Regions from separate parts of the Kushneria sp. Sum13 genome, predicted to be linked through region 2. Evidence: predicted binding sites of a transcription regulator. Region 2 holds the regulator's gene; each other region holds the start of a gene.

Region 1 (5,740 bases), 1.5 Mb from region 2:
CGCCTGGCGGAATCTTGACCGACAGGGTGCGCGTTTCCTGAACACGCCCTTCACCGTGGCACTTGCGGCACGGCGTATCAACGCTCTGCCCCTGACCATGGCAGGTCGGGCAGGGCTGCTGCACGGCAAAAAAGCCCTGCTGCATGCGAACCTGACCCATGCCGTTACAGGTGGAGCAGGTGCGTTTGCTGGTACCGGGTTCGGCGCAATCACCGTGACAGCGATCGCATTCCACCAGACGCGGCACGCGAATATCGACCGTGGTGCCGGCAACGGCTTCTTCCAGATCAATTTCCAGGTTGTAACGCAGATCACTGCCACGCGCGGCACCGCCCGGGCCACGCCGTCCACCGGCACCCCCGAAGATGTCGCCGAACACGTCGCCGAAGATATCGCTGAAACCGCCTGCACCGCCGGCCCCACCAAAGCCACCGCCGCCAAAGCCGCCGCCCTGACCATCAACGCCGGCATGGCCGAACTGGTCATAGGCCGCACGCTTGTCACCGTCGGCTAATACTTCATAAGCGTCAGAGACCTCACGAAACTTCTCGGCCGCCGTCTCATCATCAGGATTACGATCGGGATGATACTTCTGTGCCAGGCGACGATAGGCCTTCTTGATTTCCTTGTCGTCGGCGCCGCGCTCGACGCCGAGGACCTCATAATAGTCACGCTTGGACATGGTCTAACGAATCCTCCGAAGTCTGACACCTGCAAAAACAACGCGGGAGCAAGGCTCCCGCGTTATACAGATCAGGCGTGAAAAACCTTACTGCTTTTTCTGGTCGTCGTTGACTTCTTCGTAGTCCGCATCGACCACATCATCACCGCTCTTCTGAGTGCCTTCCGGCTGCTCGCCCTGAGCCTGTTCGCCCTGCTCGGCGTACATTTTCTGGGCCAGGTTACCGGAAGCCTCGGTCAGGGCATCCAGCTTCGGCTGGATCTGCTCGGGGTCATCGCTCTTGAGCGCTTGTTCCAGTTCGGTGATGGCCGTTTCAATGCTCTGACGATCTTCGTCAGTGGCCTTGTCACCGGACTCTTCCAGCGTCTTGCGCGAGGCATGAATCATGCCGTCGGCCTGGTTGCGCAGCTGAACGAGCTCCTCGAACTTCTTGTCTTCGGCCTCGTGCGCCTCGGCGTCCTTGACCATCTGATCAATCTCGTCATCGGAGAGACCGCCGGAGGACTTGATCACGATCGACTGTTCCTTGCCGGTCGCCTTGTCCTTCGCCGTGATGTTCAGGATACCGTTGGCGTCCAGATCGAAGGCCACTTCAATCTGGGGCACGCCACGCGGGGCCGGCGGAATGTCGGCCAGGTCGAAACGACCCAGTGACTTGTTCTGCCCTGCCTGCTTGCGCTCACCCTGCAGCGCATGAATGGTCACTGCCGTCTGATTGTCCTCGGCCGTGGAGAAGGTCTGTGTCTTCTTGGTCGGGATCGTGGTGTTCTTTTCGATCAGCGGCGTCATGACACCACCCATCGTCTCGATACCCAGTGTCAGCGGCGTCACGTCGAGCAGCAGCACGTCCTTGACGTCACCGCCCAGTACGCCGCCCTGAAGCGCGGCACCCATGGCGACGGCTTCGTCGGGGTTGACGTCCTTGCGAGCTTCCTGACCAAAGAATTCGGCAACCTTTTGCTGAACCATCGGCATGCGCGTCTGGCCACCGACCAGGATCACGTCCTGAATCTCGCTGTTGGAGAGACCGGCATCCTGCATGGCCGTCTTGCACGGGCCGAGCGAGCGCTGTACCAGATCTTCGACCAGCGACTCGAGCTTGGCACGAGTGACCTTGACGGCCAGGTGCTTGGGACCGGTCTGATCTGCCGTGATATAGGGCAGGTTGACTTCGGTCTGCTGCGCGGAAGACAGCTCGATCTTGGCCTTCTCGGCGGCTTCCTTCAGACGCTGCATGGCGAGCGAATCGCCTGACAGGTCGATACCGGAATCCGTCTTGAACTGCTGGACAAGATAGTCGATCAGCTTGAGGTCAAAGTCTTCGCCGCCAAGGAAGGTGTCACCGTTGGTCGCGAGGACTTCGAACTGCTTCTCACCGTCGACATCGGCCACTTCGATAATGGAGATATCAAAGGTACCGCCGCCCAGGTCGTAAACCGCGATGGTACGGTCGCCGCCCTTGCTGTCCATGCCATAGGCCAGCGCTGCAGCCGTCGGCTCGTTGATGATGCGCTTGACTTCAAGACCGGCAATACGACCGGCGTCCTTGGTGGCCTGACGCTGAGAGTCGTTGAAGTAGGCCGGTACGGTGATGACCGCTTCCGTGACCTCTTCACCGAGATAATCCTCGGCGGTCTTTTTCATCTTCTTCAGGACTTCAGCGCTGACCTGCGGCGGTGCCATCTTCTTGTCGTTGACCTGAACCCAGGCATCGCCGTTGTCGGCTTCGATGATGCTGTAGGGCACCATCTTGATGTCCTTTTGAACAACGTCATCCTTGAACTTGCGGCCGATCAGACGCTTGACCGCATACAGGGTGTTGTTCGGGTTGGTGACGGCCTGACGCTTGGCCGCCTGACCAACCAGTGTTTCGCCGTCACCGGTATAGCCGATGATGGAAGGCGTCGTGCGAGCACCTTCAGCGTTTTCGATTACGCGGGTCTTGTCGCCATCAAGCACAGCCACACAGGAGTTGGTTGTGCCAAGGTCGATACCAATAATGCGTCCCATAAGTGTCACCTCGAAAAATCTTTTGAACCAGAATTGCTGTCGATGCGCAGCCAACGCTGCGTGGATGTCTGCCTATGTGTGGGCATTACGCTGCTTTTCAAGACCCCACACGTATCGTTGTCGACAAATCATCCGAAACCGGGTAGTCAGTCATCCGAAACCGGGCAGTCAGGCCTGCTTGCTCACCACCACCATGGCCGGGCGAACCAGGCGACCGTTAAGCGTGTATCCCTTCTGCATGACGTCCATGACCGTATTGGGATCCATCTCGGGATTGGCCACCTGCGTCATGGCTTCATGGTACTGGGGGTCAAAGGGCTCGCCGTGCGGGTCGAGCTGCTCAACGCCAAACTTCCCGAGCACGTCCAGCTGCATCCGAAGGGTCATTGATACGCCCTCACGATGCGTTTCGCTGACATCCTCGCTCATGCTTTCAAGCCCCTTCTCGAGACTGTCCACGACCGGCAGCAGCTCCTTGACGAACTTTTCCAGCGCAAACTTTTTGGCCTTCTCGGCATCCTGCTCGGCACGGCGGCGTACGTTTTGCGCTTCTGCCGCGGCCCGGACCTGCTGGTCCTTCACCTGTGCCAGCTCCTGCTCGAGCTCTGCCACGCGCCCGGCCAGAACGTCGGCTTCCTGCTCGCTCTGGCTCATCACGGCATCGTCGTCCGAGGCCAGTTCGCCTTCGATATCCTCAAGAGTATCCGTATTGTCGGTGTCAAGCGGTTGCGGCTCGCCTTCGCGCTCGGCACGCTCGAGTTCTTCATCTCTTGGATCATGCGGCTTGTTGGTCATACCCCACTCCTGACTCGCTGTGTCTACTATTGGATCATGGCGCTCATGTTGCGCGGGCATACGCGACCGGCTGTCAGTGCGTCATCCTGTAGAGCGACATTCATGCTGAAAACTGTTTACCCAGATGGGGCATTCGGGTCGCAATCTCAAGGCATGACGACGATGAAATTACCAATTCAGGGTATTGAAGCCCGATCAGGGCAGCTGTATAAAAACACATTCACTGTATATAAAGTCAGTCTCCACCCACTAAACCCAGTCATTTGCGACACCGCGCACGGGAGTGGCCATGCTGTCTCAGCTATCCATCAGTAACTACGCCATTGTTGAACATCTGGAACTGGATTTCCGCGATGGCATGACGGCCATCACCGGCGAAACCGGTGCCGGCAAGTCCATTCTTCTGGACGCCCTGTCGCTTTGCCTGGGGGAAAGAGCCGATGCCGGCAGCGTGCGCCATGGTGCCTCGCGGGCCGATCTGGCGGTGCGCTTTGACGTCGAGAAACTGTCCGAAGCACGCGCATGGCTTGCCAAGCGCGACCTCGACGATACGGAGTGTCTGATGCGACGCTCGGTGGCCGCCAACGGCCGCTCAAAGGCCTGGATCAACGGCGTACCGGCAACGCTTGCCGACCTCAAAGCGCTTAGTGAACATCTGATTGATATCCACGGTCAGCATGCTCATCAGACCCTGATGCGCGAGGAGACGCATCTGCGTCTGCTGGACGATTTTGCAGGCCATAGCGAGAAGGTCGAACAGCTCACGCAGATCTATCGTCAGTGGCAGCAGGCCAGCCGCCGATTGAAAAATGCACGGGAAAACGGTGACGAGCAGCAGGCTCGCTGCCAGCTGCTGCGCTATCAGGTTGAAGAGCTCGACGCGCTGGCACTGGGCGAAGAAGAACTCTCGGCACTTGAAGAAGAACAGACCCGCCTGGCCAATGCCGAAGAAATCATCACTCAGGCGCAGTTTGCTGCCGACTGCTGCGATGATGATGAGAGCGGCGCCCTGTCCCGCCTGACTCAGGCCAGACAGCGACTGGAGCAGTTGCCCGGGAGCGACAGCGGCGCCCTGGCCAATATTCTGGGAATGCTCGGCGATGCCTGCATCCAGCTGCAGGAAGCAGGATATGAGCTTCATCGCTACGTCAATGCCACTGAACTGGACCCTGATCGCCTGATGGCGGTCGAGTCACGTCTGGCCGAAATTCACCGTATCGCCCGCAAGCACCACGTCATGCCCGAGGAAGTGTCGGCGCTGCATCAACGCCTGCAGACAGAACTTTCCGCGCTGCAGGATGGCGGGGAAGACATGGAGACGCTGGTCGAGGCCACGGAAACCGCGCGCAACGCCTGGCGCGAACTGGCCCGCCAGATCTCCGAGCAGCGCACTGAGGCAGCACGCCACATGGGCGAGGAAGTGAAGTCTCAGCTGGCCTTTCTGGGTATGGAAAAGGCGGACTTTACCGTTGATGTCGCACGCCGGGAAACAGCACAACCCGACGGCATGGACCGGGTCAGCTTCCTGATCAGCGCCAACCCCGGTCAACCGGCACGCGCCCTGACCCGAGTGGCATCGGGCGGTGAACTGTCCCGCGTCAGTCTTGCCATCCAGGTAGTCGCCGCACAGCACAGCACTATACCGACGCTGGTCTTTGACGAGGTGGATGTCGGCATTTCAGGTGCCACGGCAGAAATCGTCGGACAGCTGCTGCGACAGCTGGGCGGTCACGGTCAGATTCTATGCGTCACTCATCTACCTCAGGTGGCCGCACAGGGACATCAGCACCTGCATATCGAAAAACAGGCGGATGAGCGCACCACTCATACCACCATGGCACTGCTCGATGAGGGAGGACGGGTCAGGGAGCTGGCACGGATGCTGGGAGGCGTACACCTTTCAGAGCGCACGCTGGCCCATGCCCGTGAGATGCTGGACGTCAGTCAGCGATCTGCCCACTAGCAGCGGGGGCTTCCGGGTTACCGACATCAAAACGCCGCGAACATTTGCGGCGTTTTTGTGATCACCCAGGTGTTCGTCGTTCTGATCAGCGGCGATTGCCACCGCCATCCTGACGCGTCGCGCTGGAGCCCTTGGGGCGGACATAAAGCACCAGGGCATGATCGACCAGCTCGTAGCCGCGCTCTTCGGCAAGCTCACGCTGACGACGCTCGATATCGCGATCAAAGAATTCGACGACTTCGCCCGTTTCCAGACACAGCATGTGATCGTGATGTTCTTCCTGAGACATT
Region 2 (5,740 bases):
TGGTCACCGCCGAGGCCGTGGTCTGATCCACAGGGGTCGACTTCGAGCTGCCGGGCGGAAAGACCAGTCGCTGCTCGAGACGCTGCATCAGCCGGGTTTCGCCCCAGAACACCAATACCAGGGTGATCATGCCAAACGCCAGGGCCATATAGCGACTGAACCCTTCGAACTCGATTTCCCGAGCCACCAGGGTCAGGATCATGCATAACGCACCGCTCCAGAGCCACACCCGAAAGGGCATCCGAAAGCCATGCACCAGGGCATCATCCCAGCGCCTTGGGCTATCACGCAGACGGCGCTCCAGCCGACGCAGCAGTATTGCCGACACGATATCGACCACTACGGTCAAAAACGCCAGACCGATCAGCATGGCGGCCCAGCCAGGCAGGCCGGTCAGCTGATCCATGCGGTCGCGCATATCGGTGAGCAGGTCCTGCCAGAGTGCAGTGGCTTCCATAAAGAGGGACCTTTCAGGTCATGGGTGCGTTTGGTCGTTAGTCAGACCGTGTGTCGATCTGCTGAAGGCTGTCATATGTGCGCTGCCAGCGCGGCAGCGCCCTGAGCGCTTCAAGCGTCAAACGCTCGCCGCTGAAATGAAGCCTGCCCAGACGCTGACGGGCTGCCGGCGCCATCTCATGCCGGGCCAGCCTGTCGCGAGCACGGGCAGCGGCTTCAGGGTCGTTGCATAAAAGGGTCAGGTCACAGCCGGCCTCCAGCGCCGCCATGACACGCTCACCGGGGCCCCCGGCCATCGCTGCGCCTTCCATGGAAAGATCGTCGGAGACAATCACGCCCTCAAAACCGATGTCGTGACGAAGATATTCCAGCCAGCGCTTTGAGAAGCCGGCGGGACGATCATCGACCTGGGTAAAACGCACGTGCGCCGGCATGATGCCGGTCAGGCGATCAGACAGCGAACGAAAGGGAATCAGGTCGTGTGACTCGAGTGCTTCCAGCGTTCGGGTATCTTCCGGCATCACAAGATGTGAATCGAGCGTGACCCCGCCATGACCCGGAAAGTGCTTTCCGACACTGGCCATCCCGGCCTCTTCAAACCCTTCAATAAAGGCACCGGCCAGCGCGGTGACATGATGCGGATCATCGGAGAAGGCACGATTACCGATGGCCGGGCAACGGGCATCGTCCAGATCCAGTACCGGCGCAAAGGAAAAATCAGCGCCGCAGGCCGCCATTTCCATGGCCAGCAGCCAGCCGGTATCCCGGGCAAGCAACAGCGCCTCATCGGGCAGGCGACGATAGTACTGCCCCAGCTGCGCCATCGGCGGCAGCGTAGTGACGCCATTGCGAAGACGCTGAACACGCCCACCCTCCTGATCAATGGCAATCACGATGTTCGAACGGCAGCGTCGAATATCATCACACAGCTTTCGCATCTGCTCGGGCGACTCGACATTGCGCGCAAAGAGAATGATTCCCCCCACGCAAGGGTCGGAAAGCCAGCCTCGCTCCACGTCATTCAGACGCGTGCCCTCGATATCGCACATGAGAGGGCCACCAAAGGTTTCAGCCCCGGAATCGATCATGAATGCGTTCCTGTTCTGGGATGGGAAATCGTCTCGTGGTCCGGACAGGACGCCGGCATGCCACTGGTATTAACCTCGGTCACCGGGGCACGCAAGGCATGCAGGGCGACCGGTTTCAACCGCTGAGCCAGCTCTCGGATGGTGATGCGCTGATGATAGTCATGCTCTGCGATATCGCGCAGCGTATTGAGACCGGACAGGGTAAAGATGACCGACCCCAGCATGAAATGCAGCCGCCAGAAGCGTTCATCGTCGGCCAGCTCCGGGGTCGCCTGCCTGAGAAGCTTTAAAAATCGCGAAAAGATATCACCATAACGGCTGCGAAGCTCTTCACGAAGATGGCGCTGAGCCTGCGAATAGGCGAGCCCCAGAAGCTTCATGAAGGTTCTGAGATCATGGCTTTCAGAGGGCATTTCCAGCACGCTGATAAAAAGCGTATCGAGAAGCCTGTCAAGATCCGAGGATTTTGCCTCGTCTGCCTCCAGCCTATCCAGCCGCTGATGAAGATCTGCACTGAAAGGGTCCAGATATCGGAAAAACACCGCCTGTATCAGGGCCTGCTTGGAGCCGAAGTGATAATTGACAGCGGCCAGATTGACTTCGGCACGACCCGTGATCCGGCGCAGGGAAGTTTCGGAAAAGCCATGTTCGGCAAACAGTACTTCCGCCGCATCAAGGATTCGGGTCACGGTATCGGATGGCACCATGGAAAATATCAGTTCTCTATCATGAAATGAAAACGTGCAGACCAGCTCATGATGGTAGCACCATTGCCGGCTGGCACCTGCACGGGAGACAGTATCGAAGCGCTTGCATTGATCTGATGACTGGATACAATCACATACTGTATACATCAACAATGGCCACTGCACATGACACGACCGTTGACCGCACGCCAACAGGCCGTATTCGATTTCATTGCCAGGACCATCAGTGAACTCGGCTACCCCCCTACGCGTGCCGAAATTGCCGGCGCACTGGGATTTCGCTCGCCCAATGCTGCTGAAGAGCATCTGCGCGCCCTGCGCAAGAAAGGGGTCATCGAGATGATCCCTGGAACATCGCGTGGCATTCGTATTTCTGCTCAGGTGCAGGTTGCTCAGGAACAGGAAAGCATCACTGCAGGACTGCCCGTTATTGGCGAAGTGGCCGCCGGGAGCCCGATTCTTGCTGCCGAGCACATTTCACGTTACTGCCCGATGCCTGCCGATTTTTTCAATCCGGGCGCCGACTACCTGCTTCGGGTCCGCGGTCTTTCCATGCGTGATGCCGGCATTCTGGATGGTGATCTTCTGGCCGTTCATCGCACTCATGACGCCCGCGACGGACAGGTTGTGGTGGCACGACTGGGAGACGATGTCACGGTCAAGCGTTTCAAGCGACAGGGCAGCATTGTCAGCCTGATCGCTGAAAACCCTGACTTTGAACCCATCACGATTGATCTGACGCGCCAGAGTCTGGACATTGAAGGCGTTGGCGTGGGTGTCATCCGCGGTGGTGACGGTAACAGCCTTTAAACCTTCCTCTTGCCCCATGCGGTGATGCGCCAGAGGCGCGTCACCGCACGCGCGGTAACATGAGCCGGTCCCTGTCCAGCGCCATTCCGGCACGCTGATAGATATCCATCATCAGATGGCACTCATCGTCGCGCATCCCCATTGGACGTGCATCCCCAAAAAGACGCGTCAGATCACGCATGGCCGCCAGGCGAGCCGACGGTCGGCGCTGGCACTTTTCCAGATCTACCAGGGCCGTATGAGCCTTGCCATCACCATCCAGGCGCACCAGCACTTCCTTGGGATAGAGGTGTCCATGCTTGCGGCCACTTTGATGCAGCCTGATCAGATTTTCCGCCAGTGCCTGAAAAATGACAGCACGCTGTTCCAGTGTATATCGGTTGGCCAACAGCATGGCCTGCAGACTCTCATAACCAAGTAGTGCTTCGGTCACCAGCACGGCCTGCCAGCCCTGGCTGCCTTTGCGGGCTCTGAAAAAGACGGGAACCGGCGCATTGACGCCAAGCTTTCGACATCGATTGAGCCCCTGCCATTCACGTACTGTCGTGGGCCGACCCAGCGGATAGCGCAGGCTGTGAAAGAGATGGCCATGCTGAATCTTGACGTAAAACGACGGCCCCTGCGGGTCAGGACTTACAAACCGAACACCGCTGAGGCCGCCCTTTCGCTGATTGGGAGGCTCTACCCATTCTCCCGGTGCCTGCCACCAGAAGTCAAAATCGCCCTGCAGGCTCTGTGACATAACAAATTCATTCCGGTTTTTCAGATACAAGGATCTGAAACGCCGATACCCGCACATGGACGGGTATCGAGCGATTAATACATCGACACCGGATCAGTGAATGGCAGCAGGCTCGGGCGCATCAATAGCATCATCTTCATCGGCCAGTACAGAGCGCGAAATCAGGTGATCCAGCATCTCACGGGCAACATCAAATCGATGATGGCGTAAAAGCTCCAGAGTCTGGGATGAAAACCGAATGCTGGCCAGAGGCTCGTTCTTCTCGTCGCTGTCGGCGGCCCGCAGCACAAATTGCCCGTCTTCCAGCTCAACAATTTCAAATACGGCCGCTTCAGTCATGTGCCACCTCACTGATCCGATCAGCGAACAACATTAAAGCAATGTTAAGGGCACCTGACGACAATGTCACGTTTATCAAATACAAGGTATTACCATTCATAACTGGTTTCACGAAGTCTTGGGAGCAGTGTCCGAAAATCATCAAGGCACTTTGCCAGCTCCCGCTGAAGGGGCTCGCTCTGGCTGGAAGCAATCATGTTGTCATGGCGACGAAGCTGTGCCGCGCCGCCTTCATCATGGAGACGGTCCAGCAGCTGCATCAGACGGGCCAGCCAACTGTCGGGCTGGGCCACAAGCGCTCGCAACAACTCGATTTCAGCCACCGGCGCCGGAGGCTGATCCAGCACCGTGCGCCAGTGCATCGAGGGCCAGCGACAGGTATGGGCAATCTCCTTGATCGCGCTTTCAAGTGCCATTTCAATCATTGAAAGCGCTCCCTCTTCGAGGGCCCGACGTCTGGCATCGGCATGCTCGTCATTGCCCGGCGACTGCTCCAGCAGCAGCAGGGCCTGATACAGCAGCTGATTGGTACGACCCTGATGACTCATGAGGCCTGCTTCCCACCCTTGCTGCCCTTTTTGGCGCCCGGACTCTTCCGGTTGTCTTCGACCTGCCAGCGATCTCCTTCCCACAGCGCCTTCCAGCCAGTGGCCTTGCCATCCGCTTCTGTCAGCACGTACTGACTCTTGGTCTTGCGCGAGAACCGGATCTGCGCCGGATGACCGTCCGGATCATGGTCCGGTGCCTTCAAAAGAAAGTGATACTTCTCCGGCAGCACTTCGGCATGAGGCCTGATTTCACTGACCAGCGGCGGTCGCGTTTCACGATTTTTCGGGAACTGGCTGGCCGCCAGGAAAAGACCACTGGCGCCATCACGAAGCACATAGTGGTCGTCCACTTTCTGACAGGTCAGTTCCGGCATCGGAATCGGATCCATCTTGGGCGGAGCCGGTTCGCCGCTTTTCAAAAGCTTGCGAGTATTTTTGCAATCGTCATTGGTACAGGCGAAGTATTTACCGAAACGCCCCGTACGCAGCTGCATTTCCGAACCGCACTTGTCGCACTCAATGGTCGGGCCTTCATAGCCCTTGATGCGAAAGTGGCCCTCTTCGATTTCGTAATAGCCGTCATCATCATTGCTGATGTGGATCTTGCGCGTTTCATCGATGAGATAGCTGTCCATCGCCGTACCCGTATTCGGGTTGCGGCGCTTGGCGCGCAGGGCATCGGTTTCGGCATTGTCATCGGCATCTGCGGGCACGGCTTCATCACCGGGCAGCAGATCGATGGTGGTCTTGCAGCGCTCCTTGGGCGGCAGGTTGTAGCCCGAACAGCCCAGAAAGACCCCGGTCGAGGCAATACGAATCTGCATCGGCCGCCCGCAGGTCGGACACTGGATATCGGTCTCGACCGGCTGATTGGGGCGCATGCCTTCCTCACCCTCGGCATGCTCGAGACGGGCACGAAAATCACCGTAGAAGCTGTTCAGCAGCTCGCGCCAGTCACGTTCGCCGTCGGCGACGTGGTCAAGCTCATCTTCCATGCGGGCCGTGAAGCCATAGTCCAGCAAGTCTTGGAAGGACTCCGTCAGTCGGTCA
Region 3 (5,740 bases), 1.4 Mb from region 2:
GGGTTGCGTTGATCAGGGTGGATTTCCCTGACCCGGAAACGCCGGTCACACAGACAAAAAGCCCCAGCGGTAGTGCAAGATCAACGTTGTCGAGGTTGTTGCCACTGGCCCTGGTCAGGTGCAGCATCTTTTCGGGGTTGATGGGCGTACGTGGCGAGGGGATCTCGATGCGTCGAGTGCCTGACAGGTATTGTCCGGTCAGCGACTCCGCACTGGCTTCAATGTCGTCAGGCGTGCCCTGGGCAATGATCTGACCGCCATGAACCCCGGCGCCAGGGCCGATATCGAGCACGTGATCCGCGGCTCGAATGGCATCCTCGTCGTGCTCGACCACGATGACGGTGTTGCCCAAATCGCGAAGTCGGACCAGGGTCTGCAGCAAGCGATCATTATCGCGTTGGTGAAGGCCGATGGAGGGTTCATCAAGAATGTACATGACACCCACCAGTCCGGCGCCGATCTGACTGGCCAGTCGTATGCGCTGAGCTTCACCGCCTGACAGGGTATCGGCACTGCGCTCCAGCGTCAGGTAGTCAAGACCGACATTGACCAGAAATTCAAGGCGGCTGGTGATTTCATAGAGAATGCGTTTGGCAATTTCGCCCCTGCGACCGGGAAGATCCATTTCGCCAAAAAATGTCCGTGCTTCCCCGATCGGTTTGGTGACCACCGAGGGCAGCGAATGATCATCGACAAATACATGACGTGCCTCGCGTCTCAATCGACTGCCGTGACAGGTCGGGCAGGGGCGTACGGCCAGGTGTCGCGACAGATCATCGCGGACCATGCTCGAATCGGTTTCCCGGTAGCGCCGCTCCATATTGGGCAGCACGCCTTCAAAGGCATGCTCGCGGGAGACCTTCTTGCCGCGATCATTGACGTAGGAAAACGAAATGGATTCACGGCCGCTGCCGTGCAGTACCACGTCGCGCACCCGCTGTGGCAGCTGCTGCCAGGGGGTTTCCAGCTCAAACTTGTAGTGGGCGGCCACTGCTTCGAGCTGGTTGAAATAGTAGATGCTGCGTCTATCCCACCCCTTGATGACCCCTTCCGACAGGGAAAGCTCGTCCTGACGAATGAGCTTGTCGGGATCGAAGAACTGGTGCACGCCCAGACCATCACAGCCTGGGCAGGCACCTGCCGGATTGTTGAAGGAGAACATGCGTGGCTCGAGTTCGGCGATCGAGTAGCCACAGATGGGGCAGGCAAAGCGCGACGAAAAAATCATGTCCTCGCGATCGCCGTCCATGAAATGCAGCACGGCGGCGCCGTCGGAAAGCCCCAGTGCGGTCTCGAACGACTCTGCCAGGCGCTGATCGATATCCTGGCGAATTTTCAGACGATCCACCACGACACTGATGTCGTGCTTCTTGTTCTTGTCCAGCGTCGGCAGTTCATCGAATTCGTAGGTCTGGCCATCAATCTGTACCCGCACAAACCCCTGGGTGCGCAGCTCGGTCAGGGCCTGCTGATGTTCTCCCTTGCGGCCCTTGATAATGGGGGCCAACAGCATGACACGGGTGCCTTCTTCCAGTGCCAGCGTCTGATCGACCATTTGCGACACGGTCTGGGCTTCAAGATCGAGTTCATGATCGGGGCAGCGCGGTGTACCGGCGCGGGCATACAGTAAGCGCAGGTAGTCATATATTTCGGTGATGGTACCGACCGTCGAGCGCGGATTGTGGGATGTGGACTTCTGTTCAATGGAAATGGCCGGTGACAGCCCCTCGATGTGATCCACATCGGGTTTTTCCATCATGGAAAGAAACTGGCGCGCATAGGTCGACAGCGATTCGACGTAGCGCCGTTGTCCTTCTGCATACAGGGTGTCAAAGGCCAGAGAAGACTTGCCTGATCCGGAGAGCCCGGTAATGACAATCAGTTTGTCACGGGGCAGCTCGACATCAATGTTCTTCAGGTTGTGGGTGCGGGCCCCACTCACCGAAATACGATCCATACCTACCTCATCGCCGACGTCGGAAAGACACTATAGAAGGAGTTGAAAACGAGGTGCAAAATGCAGTGCACAGCGTTTTCCATGTGATGCGCGGCCCGGTAAAATGGTAACAGCACACCATACCGGGGCGGGTGCCCATCAGGGCACGTCAAAAGCAGCCGCTTGAAGCGCTGCTTTTGTTCGTTCAACGATATGCGTGGCAAGGCCTGCATTGCAGTGAATATCCATACAGTTATTATAGACGATCATGTCAAGGCAATGTCCCTGGCAGTCCATTCGTTTAAACATGCCAGCCGGCACTGGAGAGAAACATGGCCCGTGGGGTAAACAAGGTCATACTGATCGGTAATCTGGGTCAGGACCCGGAAGTACGTTTTCTGCCCTCCGGCAGTCCTGTCTGCAATCTGCGTCTGGCCACTACTGATAACTGGACTGACCGTCAGAGTGGTCAGCGTCAGGAGCGCACCGAGTGGCACAGCGTTGTCATGTTCAACAAACTGGCCGAAATTGCGCAGCAGTATGTCAAAAAGGGCTCTCGGCTCTATATCGAAGGGCGTCTGCAGACCCGCAAATGGCAGGGTCAGGATGGGCAGGACCGTTACTCGACTGAAATCGTGGCCAACGACATGCAGATGCTAGATAGCCGTAGCGGTGCTCAGGGCGGCGACTTCGGCGGTCAGGGCGGCGGCGGCTATGGCCAGCAGGGTGGTGGTTATGACCAGCAGGGCGGCGGCGCCCGCCAGAACAGCCCCTCGGGCGGCCAGAATCAGGGTGGCTACGGTCAGGGCCAGAACAGCTATGGGCAGGGCAGTCAGCAGGGCGGTCAGGGTAACCAGCAGGGTGCCCCGGGCAACCAGCAGGCCGGTCAAGGTCAGGGTGGCGGCGCGCCCAATCCTGGCAGCTTCGATGATTTCGATGACGAAATCCCGTTCTAGACGCCGGAATATATTGCGCCTTACCAGACCCGCCATCCGGCGGGTTTTTTAATGAATCAGTGCCCTTTTTTCAATCGGGTCTGCAAAAGCTTCAAAATGGCGCGCTCTTCCGGCCCGGTCAGGTCATCCTGATCGAGTGCTTCTTCTATCTGCTCCAGAAAGTGTCGCAACAGCCGGCCATCGAGATAGTTCTCAATCACCCGGGGGTCGATGTAGCTGGCCCGTGCAATGCTGGGTGTGTTGCCCAGCCGGGAGGCCACGCGTTCTACTGCCTCACGAATGTATTGCTGGCTGATATCGTCATCATCACCGATGCCCAGCTCGTCCAGCGCCAGAGCGGCAATGGAAGTGCCGGCCCAAGTACGAAAATCCTTGGCGCTGAAGCGCTCCCCCATGACGTCATGAATGTACTCGTTGAGATCGTGACTATCGACGCGCACCTTGCGGCCGTTATCATCAAAATACTTGAAGATTTCGTAACCCGGGATGTCATCCAGTTCTCCGACAATCCGGGCCAGCTTTTCATCCTCGATTACCTTGTGCTGTTGCTGCCCGCTTTTGCCCTGATAGTCGAAGATCAACTCGTCACCGTTGATGGTGAGATGGCGCGAACGCATGGTGGTCAGCCCATAGGAGTCATTCTGCTCGCTATAGCTGTCGTTGCCGGGACGAAAATACGCCGTGTCCAGAAGTCTGACCATGCAGGCCAGCACCTTCTCACGCGGCATGCCTTCGCGCGCCATGTGTTGACCGGTAATGCGTCGCATGGTTGATAGCCGCTGGGCAAAATCGACAATGCGATCAAATTTCATTTTCTCTCGTTGCTCGCGCCATTTGCTGTTGTAGATATACTGCTTGCGCCCGGCATCGTCTCTTCCTGTGGCGTGAATACGCGCCTCGGGGTCAAGGCTGATGGCCACGTCGCGCCATGCCGGAGGCACGGCAAGGCTTTTGATCCACTCTCGCCATTGGCGATCCTTCAGGGTCTTTCCGCCTTCGTCGCGGTAGGTAAATCCCTTGCCGCTGCGATGGCGTGTCACGGTGGTGGCGTCTTTTGTCATGCAGTCAGGCTTCCTGGCTGGTAAACGTTACAGGAACTCTGACTGATCATAGACGATTATTACCTGTCCGCCGGGACGGGCCGGCGTTGCAGAGCAGGGCAGGGACAGTGCAACCCATGGGTTTTTTTTGTAAAGTGTCGGGCCTGCCGCGTCACTGCCCGCCAAGAGTGACGTCATTTTCTGTCGGGCCGCAAAATCAATGAAACTATTACTGCTTGATGCCGATCACTGTCTTGGTCGGGCGCTCATCGATGAAAGCGACTCGCGAAGCGATGTTAAGCTGATCATTGAACGTTCCCGTCAGTGCTCCTTGTCACATTTGAAGGCCCGGGCACCGGACGCCGTCATTTTTCCGCCATTACTGGATCCAGCCAGTGTCGACCATGCCGAGATTGTTGAGCATGTCGATCAGGTAGACGCCGTCATGACTGCCTGTCATGCCCAGGGGGTGCCGCTGGTCTGGCTGGTCAGCGACCAGGTCTTTGAAGCCGGGTCGGACATGCCCATTGAGGAAAGCGTGCTGCCTTCGCCTCGTCATGAAGGGCTACAGCGTCTGCTGGAAACGGGCAATCGCATTCGATCGGGTCTGGCTGAGCACTTTATCGTGCGTACCGGGCCGCTGATGGCGCTGGAAGGGCGCAACGCAAGGCTTGCAGAGGTGCTGGACGCTCTGGCCAATGGCAGGCCACTGCGCGCCGCAGAAGACGAGATTATCTGCCCAACACCGGTGCAGGCCGTGGCGCGTGCCATGATTGGCATGCTGGCCCAGCAGTTTTCAGGTGCCAATGCCTGGGGGGCGTATCATCTTGCCGGTGTGGAACCGGTCAGTCTTTATACCTTTCACTGCGTCGTGCGCCACCAGCTGGAAATTCAGCTGGCCAGAAGACATATCAATCTGACGCTCGGCGAGATTCAGCCATTGCACCATCATCATGATCAGCCGCTGCGACGCGTACTCAACTGTCGTCAGATGCTTGAGACCTTTGGCGTGCATCAAAAGCCCTGGCGGCTGGCGCTGGATGCCATGCTCGAACAGTGGTGTCAGACACGCTTTGACGAGGAGAAGGGGCCGTGAAGGCGCTACGCAGTCTGTTATTTTATACCGGCTATCTGATGGCCATTCTTGTCAGCGCGGTTACTCTGGTGCCGCTGGCATTTTTTTTGCCCCTCAACGCCCGCTTTCGAGTCTTGAATCTTTACAACCACTTTATTGTGGTCTGGTTCAGCCTCTGTTGTGGCGTGCGCTATCGGGTAGAGGGGCGCGATCATATTCCGGACGCGCCCTGCGTTTTGCTGTCCAACCATCAAAGCGAGTGGGAGACCCTCTTTCTCCAGACCATCAAGTCGCCCATGTGTACGGTGCTCAAACAGGAACTGCTGAAGATTCCCGTTTTTGGATGGGCGCTCAGAATGCTCAGTCCCATTCCTCTGGATCGTTCCAAACCCTCGCGAGCGCTCAGGATGGTATTGAGTGAGGGCGCTGCCCGTCTTGCTTCCGGGCTTTCCGTGCTGCTGTTCCCTGAAGGTACCCGGGTGCCGCCGGGAGAGCGTCGTCGCTTCAACAAAAGCGGTATTCACATGGCCTGTCGGGCCGGCGTGCCGATATTGCCGGTAGCCCACAATGCCGGTGAACACTGGCCGAGCAAAAGCTTTATCAAGACCCCCGGGCAGATCAATGTCGTGATTGGCGAGCCCATCGCCACCAAGGATCGCAGGCCCGATGAGGTGGCCCGGGAAGTCGAGCAGTGGATCGAGGAGCAGCTTTCACGTATTTCAAGCGTACCCAG

The links. The regulator LexA, encoded in region 2, represses DNA repair genes until DNA is damaged. The targets are predictions, from matches to a motif close to TACTGTNTANNTANACAGTA.
Region 1: recN (DNA repair protein RecN) is a predicted target of LexA. The motif match lies at 3,709-3,728, and genes of this name have one in related genera.
Region 3: uvrA (excinuclease ABC subunit UvrA) is a predicted target of LexA. The motif match lies at 2,172-2,191, and genes of this name have one in related genera.

What each region holds. Positions count from the first base shown of each region.
Region 1 is NZ_CP199847.1:395,520-401,259, reverse strand. Features, by position in the region: gene dnaJ (molecular chaperone DnaJ) at 1-682, opposite strand, end outside; gene dnaK (molecular chaperone DnaK) at 770-2,692, opposite strand; gene grpE (nucleotide exchange factor GrpE) at 2,861-3,487, opposite strand; gene recN (DNA repair protein RecN) at 3,777-5,450, shown strand; gene fur (ferric iron uptake transcriptional regulator) at 5,536-5,740, opposite strand, start outside.
Region 2 is NZ_CP199847.1:1,906,450-1,912,189, forward strand. Features, by position in the region: gene ACUN8C_RS09000 (mechanosensitive ion channel family protein) at 1-457, opposite strand, end outside; gene nagZ (beta-N-acetylhexosaminidase) at 495-1,544, opposite strand; gene ACUN8C_RS09010 (TetR/AcrR family transcriptional regulator) at 1,541-2,251, opposite strand; gene lexA (transcriptional repressor LexA) at 2,417-3,061, shown strand; gene ACUN8C_RS09020 (lipopolysaccharide kinase InaA family protein) at 3,102-3,803, opposite strand; gene ACUN8C_RS09025 (hypothetical protein) at 3,897-4,142, opposite strand; gene ACUN8C_RS09030 (DUF6586 family protein) at 4,232-4,690, opposite strand; gene topA (type I DNA topoisomerase) at 4,687-5,740, opposite strand, start outside.
Region 3 is NZ_CP199847.1:501,630-507,369, forward strand. Features, by position in the region: gene uvrA (excinuclease ABC subunit UvrA) at 1-1,957, opposite strand, end outside; gene ssb (single-stranded DNA-binding protein) at 2,269-2,892, shown strand; gene ACUN8C_RS02460 (DNA topoisomerase IB) at 2,949-3,953, opposite strand; gene ACUN8C_RS02465 (sugar nucleotide-binding protein) at 4,153-5,028, shown strand; gene ACUN8C_RS02470 (lysophospholipid acyltransferase family protein) at 5,025-5,740, shown strand, end outside.